2 regions of the Andreesenia angusta genome follow, and region 2 is predicted to be linked to the other one. Evidence: riboswitches for the same ligand, from Rfam matches in the RefSeq annotation. Region 2 holds a riboswitch; the other holds the start of a gene.

Region 1 (3,409 bases), on a different contig from region 2:
GGCATATTTAGAAAGCAAGATATCGTGCCTATGGTTGGAGACGATGTAAAGATAAGGCTAAATAAAGAAGACGAGACGACGGGCTATGTAGAGGAGATACTGGAGAGGAGAAACGAGCTTTTCAGGCCTCCTGTGTCGAATGTAGACCAGGCTGTAATAGTCTTCGCGCTCAGGAGTCCGGACCCGAATCTATGGCTACTAGACAAGTTTCTGATACTGGCGGAAGAGCAGGAGATAGATATAGCAATCTGCTTCAACAAGATAGACCTTGTGTCTGATGAAGAGAAGCTGGAGTACAACAGGATATACGAAAATGCCGGATACAGAGTGCTGAACACCAGTACAGAGACAGGAGAAGGCATAGAGTGTTTGCGAGAAGTGCTCTCTGGAAAGACGACCGTATTCGCAGGACCTTCGGGTGTAGGGAAGTCCACACTTCTAAACACAGTGCAGCCCGACTTGAAGCTTCAGACTGGCTCGGTGAGCGAAAAGACCTCTAGGGGAAAGCACACCACTCGCCATGTGGAGCTTATGAGCTTAGAACTGGGCGGATATGTGCTGGACACTCCGGGCTTCAGCTCCCTTGAGCTGGACTTTCTGACAGAGGAAAATCTGGAGGTGTACTTCCCGGAGATATACAGCAAAAGCGAGGACTGCAGGTTCAGAGGCTGTAGGCACAACAAGGAGCCTGGCTGTGCCGTGAAGAGCGCAGTGGAGCAAGGCGAAATAAGCGAGAAGAGGTATGAAAACTACCTGCTCTTCTTGAAAGATGCAATGGAAAGGAGAAAATACTAGTATGGTGAAAATAGCCCCATCGATACTCTCGGCTGACTTTAGCAAGCTGGGGAGTGAAGTAGAAGCGATAGATAGAGGAGGAGCGGACTATATACACATAGACGTTATGGACGGCCATTTTGTTCCGAATATAACTTTCGGGCCTCCTGTCATAAAGTGCATAAGAAAGTCTACAGACAAGGTGTTTGACGTGCACCTCATGATAGAGAACCCAGACCTATATATAGAGGATTTTGTAAAGGCGGGGGCGGATATAATAACTGTTCACCAGGAGTCTTCAAACCACCTGCACAGAACTATACAGCTTATAAAGAGCTACGGCGTAAAGGCAGGAGTTTCTTTAAATCCGGCGACGCCTCTAGAGACTATAGAGTATGTGCTAGACGAACTGGACATGGTGCTTGTGATGTCTGTAAACCCTGGGTTTGGAGGACAGTCTTTCATACCTCAGATGAAGGACAAGATAAGGAAGCTTTCCGTCATTATAGCGGAGAGGGGACTCGAAGTGGAGATAGAAGTGGACGGCGGGATAAAGCTGGACAACGCCAGAGAGATTGCAGACTGCGGAGCAGATGTGCTTGTAGCAGGTTCAGCCATATTCGGAGCTGAAGACGTGGTGGAAGAGACAAGAAAGTTCAAAAACATATAGTAAAAACTTGAATTACTAGGGGAGCTAATGCTGAGAGGAAGTTCTGACTTCGACCCTTAACCTGAACTAGGTAATGCTAGCGTAGGGAAGTGAGGCAAAGTACTAGCCCTCCCTATTAATATAAAATAATAAGGAGGATTTTTTTATGGTTGAAAAGAGAAGTAGAGGCATGAGTGTTAAATTTATAGTTGAGGCTGGAATAATGGTGGCGTTGGCCACTATACTGAGCTATGTAAAGCTCTACCATATGCCGCAGGGAGGCTCGGTTACAGCTGGAAGCATGGTGCCTATAGTGCTTGTGGGGCTTAGGTACGGCGTCAAGAAAGGGGTTCTAGTGGGAATGCTCTACGGAGTGCTTCAGTCTATACTGGAGCCATATGTAGTGCACCCTGTGCAGTATATACTGGACTATCCACTGGCTTTCGGACTGCTTGGGCTCTCGGGAGTCGGATACAAATCTTACTCTAAAGTTTCTGAAAAGGGGCTGGCTCAGTACGGTGCAATAGTAGCCGGAGTGGCGCTAGGCATACTTGGAAGGTTTGCAAGCCATGTGACTGCTGGGGCTATTTTCTTCAAGGAATACGCTGGAGACCGGAATGCCTGGATATATTCAAGTATATACAACGGGACTTTTTTAAGTTTAGAGCTTGTCATAACTGTAGTTGCGATACTGCTTCTGTGGAAGCCTCTAGAGAGGATTGGAGCTGAAAAATAGGATATGAGATATATACTGATTTCTAACGGGGACTTTGCGGCTGAGACTGCCGGGAAAATAGATTGGAACGAGTCTGTAAAGATCTGTGTAGATGGAGGAGCGAGACATTTCAAAGAGCTCGGGATAGATCCTGATATGATAATAGGGGATCTTGACTCGGCAGATAGAGATACTGTCGATTACTTCAGAGATAGAGGGGTGGAGGTTTTGAGACATCCCTCTAAAAAAGACAAGACCGACACAGAAATAGCTGTGGAATACGCCCTTGAAAACGGAGCCAGCGAAATTCTGCTTCTAGGCTCTACAGGATCTAGAGTGGACCATATGATGGGAAATATAAATCTGCTGCATAGGTTGAAGGCCCAGAACATATCGGCCAAGATGGTGGATGCAGAAAATGAGATAAGCATAATCTCCGGGGAGTACGAGCTGGAGATGGATGAAAACTACAAGTACATCTCTCTGATTCCATACGGAGGCGAAGTGAAAGCCGTGACGCTTAGAGGCTTTGAATACGAGCTCACAGAGCGGGACTTCACGGTTTCGGACACGCTGGGCATAAGCAATGAAATAGCAAGTGGTAGAGCCCATATAAGCATAGGCTCTGGAGAGATGATGCTCATAAAGTCCAGATAATGTAAAATAAAAAAGGGCAGAAAAAAGGCTTCCTATTTAGGAAGCCTATTATATTGCTCTTTCTACATTACCAGATCTTAAGCATCTTGTACATACGTTGACTCTCTTTGGAGATCCATCAACTATAGCTTTAACTTTACGCACGTTTGGCGACCAAGTTCTATTGCTTTTACGGTTAGAGAAAGTAACTAGATGTCCCGATATTTTACCTTTTCCACAAACTTCACAGAATTTTGCCACGATTAAACACCTCCTACTACTTACGTATGAAAAATTACATTACATCTCATTGTAGCATAGGAGGACTGTATTTTCAAGAAAAATTAAGAATATATCATCTCTGAATCTAAAAGTTGAACAAGACGAGACGATAGGGTAAAATAATATTACAGGAAAATTTTATAAAAAACAAGAGGAGGTATTCAAATGCCAGCTAAGTTGACTAATGAATACGGAGATATAAATATAGAGGACGGAGTGATTTCTTCCATAGCTGGAATAGCTGCTATGGAGTGCTACGGACTTGTTGGGATGGCCAGCAAAGGCGGCACAGACGGTCTGGTGGAGCTGCTTAGAAGAGAGAATCTCTCTAAAGGCGTAAAAGTTCAGACTGA
Region 2 (3,409 bases):
TTGACCTTGGAAGCTATTCCATCCCAGGCATAGTAAACCCATACAGCGTCTATATCCGACTTAAGAGCTGTCACCACATCTGTCACAGTGCTAGGGACCATCTCTATAGATTCGTAGTCTCCTCCGTCCGACTCCACAACCGACTTTATTATGGCCTTCTCGACCGGCACATCCCATGTCGCGTATGTCTTTCCGCCCATTCCAGACGGCGTATCCATTCCATTTCCCTTAAGCGATATTATGCCCGAGGTGTTGTGTTGAAGTATCGCCGCTATTGCAGTGACAGGAAGCGGACTGTCTGAGGCAAATGCCGGCGCTATGGTGTCCTGAAACGATATCCCGAACTGGGACTTCCCTGAGGCCACAAGGCTGTCTGCGCCTCCTTCAGGCGGCTGCACTATCTCTACTTCTATCCCCTGCTCTTCAAAATATCCCTTTTCCTGGGCTACGTAGAGCCCTGTATGGTTTGTGTTCGGAGTCCAGTCAAGCACCAGACTTACCTTCTCCAACTCTCCACTCTTCTCTTTCTCGCTTCCGCAAGCCGACATCGAAATCGTCATGGCGATTGCTAAAAATGCTGAAATTATCTTTTTCATATTTTCTCTCCTCTACAGTTTATTTTCTTCTTTTGCCCAAGGCATACAGGCTTTTTTAAGCACAGACACAAGCTTCATCAGCAGAAGACTTATACACGACACAAGCAGTATTACCGCGAACATCTTGTCAAAAGAATAGGACTTCTTCACCCTTATCATATAGACTCCCAGCCCCTCAAATCCTCCAAGCCATTCAGATATTACAGCTCCAACCACAGAGTAGGACACGGCTATTCTAAGTCCTGCAAAAAAGTATGGGATGGAGCTCGGAAGCTTTATATGCCTGAACATCTGCCAGTCTGTGGCGTTCATGGCCTTTAGCAGCTCTATGGCGTCTGAATCAGCCGACTTAAGACCGTCTAGAAGTCCCACGGTTATAGGGAAAAACGTAACTATGACCACCAGCGCCACCTTCGGAGCCATTCCGTATCCCATCCAGAGCACTAGAAGAGGCGCAATAGCCACTGTCGGTACCGTCTGTGTTATAACCAGTACAGGATAGAATGCCTTATAAAAAGCTCTGTACCTGTCCATAAGTACGGCCACAGCGAATCCAAGCGCCACCCCAACCCCTAGGCCGTAAAAGGCCTCTAGCAGAGTTATCCTGGAGTTTTCCACAAGAAGCGGAAGCTCCGATATAAAGGCCGAAATCACATCTCCTGGAGATGGAAGCATGTGTTCAGGCACAGTCCCTGTGTATGACAGTACTTGCCACACCGCCAATAGCAGTGCTATTGCAATGTACTTTGAAGCGCTATCTATGATGCTTTGAAACTTTCTGGTCAATTGTCAGGATGCCTCCCTCCGGCTTGAAGCTTATCTTCACGTAGGACATAACAGACGGACATCCTGATTTTACAGCTATGTACTGGCACTCCTTAATCAGCTCCATAAGCTCCTCGAACTCTCCCTCCACTGTCGTCTCGAACGATCCAACATAGTAGCTTAGACCAGTCTGCTCTATATGTGCTATCACCTGGTCTACTATTCTGCACACCTCGCTGTCTGTCTCCACCTTCGGAAGTACCTGTATCGCTATGCTTGCATTCATATTCAATCTCTCCTCTCTAAATTATAAAATCCCCTCCGGGAATATCCGGAGGGGATTAAAAATAAGCGTACCAATCCTGTAGCTGCCGCCACAGAATACAATTCACCAATATAATCCCTACGCTAGAATTACCCAGATCAGGTTAGACGGTTAGAAAGATCTCTATCTTTCCTCTCAGCCTGCTTCGCAGGCACCCGTAATGTATATTAACAATATCCTATGACTAATTATTTGTCAAGGATATAAACTCTACTCAACGGCATCTTTTACAGCTTCCATTATGCCATCGCTGCTGTAGGTAGCTCCTGAAACAGCATCCACTTCCAAAGACTGCGTATCTATTATAGATCCCACAACCCCACTTTCCGCCCTCACCAGAAATTTCTCGTCGTCCTGGCTGTCTAAAACTTCTATGTCGGTTATAAGACCGTTTTCTACTACGACAGATACTCTTGTCTCTCCTCTGAACCCGATTCCGGTGCCTTCATAAATTCCATCCTTGTAGATTCCTTCAGGCTCAGCTGTTTCAGCAGGCTCCTCTTTAACTTCGCTGTCCTCGCTGTAACCGGAGCTTTCTGAAGTCTCTTTTTCTGAAGTCCCTATAGGGGTATCTGTCTCGGCGTTTTTCGTCTCAAGGCTTTTTTTCAGGATGGAGTTGCCTCCTAATATCACCCCTGAAATCAGAGCCACTGAAACAAGAACCACCGCAAGGTGATTTGCTTCCTTGCCGAGAACTGTCAGCCTTGTGTTTGACTTTCTGCAAGCATCTATGCACTTCAAGCAGTCTATGCACTCTCCAGAGTGTATTTCATCGTGCTTGCTCATATCTATCCCCATGCTGCAGTTATTTGTGCACAGCTTGCAAGAGCTTGAGCTGCACTCTTCCCTATTTTTCCTTATAAATATCATCCTGAGCCTTGAGCCCAGTGCAAATATAGCCCCCGTTGGACAGAGGTATCGGCAGAAAAACCTCTCTATAAATGCCGATGTCAGCAGAATTATAATCATGATTACAGTTCCTGGTAGAAAGCTTTCAAATAGAAGCTTCAGGCTTTCGATCCCTGGGTCAGATGAAATAACCCCGAAAGCATCTATCGGATTATATCCCAGTGCCGGACTCATCTCAATCGTCCATATAAATATCACGGCAAGCAGAAGAACTGCATACTTAAGCTTTTTCAGCGCAGCATCTACCCCCGCTGGAACTTTCGTCTTTCTCTTTCTAAACATCCCTGCCAACTCGAAAATCCAGTCCTGTAGCGCCCCAAATGCGCACATCCATCCGCAGAAAAACCTTCCCAGAAAAACTGTGGCCAAGACCACCATCACAGCCAGCGCAACTTCTGGAAAAAACTCCGAAATATCCGCCGTCTGATGAAATATCCCCATATAAAGACTCTTTATCCCCGAGTAAACCGCCACGAATATCCCTGGAAAAGCTGCAAAGAACGCCAGCTGAACTATCTTTCTTGCAAGCTCTGTTTTTGATAGACTTTTCATTTTCTCCCCCTCCAATCATGTTCACTTTTATACTACATCAGAATTGTGAATTTTAAGTGAACATATGACGGAATCTCCTGTCAGTCTTTACTGTTGTAAGATAACTTCAGTAACACCGGGGTTATAATAGAGCTGGCTATAACTAAGAGTATTATCACAGGAAATATATCAGAACTTATGGCTCCTAGCATGACGCCACTGTTGGCAACTATAAGGGCCACTTCGCTCCTGGCGGACATACCGACTCCCACTTTAAGAGAGT

What was found. Region 2 has a riboswitch for thiamine pyrophosphate ahead of EUAN_RS00995 (thiamine-binding protein). Riboswitches for the same ligand answer to the same signal wherever they lie in the genome.
Region 1: it holds a riboswitch for thiamine pyrophosphate, as region 2 does, so the genes downstream of both, thiT (energy-coupled thiamine transporter ThiT) here and EUAN_RS00995 (thiamine-binding protein) in region 2, are expected to answer to the same signal.

Annotation. Positions count from the first base shown of each region.
Region 1 covers NZ_MKIE01000003.1:284,193-287,601, forward strand. Annotated here, with positions in the region: gene rsgA (ribosome small subunit-dependent GTPase A) at 1-795, shown strand, start outside; gene rpe (ribulose-phosphate 3-epimerase) at 797-1,444, shown strand; TPP riboswitch at 1,452-1,549, shown strand; gene thiT (energy-coupled thiamine transporter ThiT) at 1,590-2,159, shown strand; gene EUAN_RS05945 (thiamine diphosphokinase) at 2,163-2,795, shown strand; gene rpmB (50S ribosomal protein L28) at 2,844-3,035, opposite strand; gene EUAN_RS05950 (Asp23/Gls24 family envelope stress response protein) at 3,222-3,409, shown strand, end outside.
Region 2 covers NZ_MKIE01000001.1:197,510-200,918, forward strand. Annotated here, with positions in the region: gene EUAN_RS12415 (ABC transporter substrate-binding protein) at 1-596, opposite strand, end outside; gene EUAN_RS00990 (ABC transporter permease) at 609-1,382, opposite strand; gene EUAN_RS00995 (thiamine-binding protein) at 1,351-1,647, opposite strand; TPP riboswitch at 1,744-1,855, opposite strand; gene EUAN_RS01000 (4Fe-4S binding protein) at 1,897-3,147, opposite strand; gene EUAN_RS01005 (cation:proton antiporter) at 3,228-3,409, opposite strand, start outside.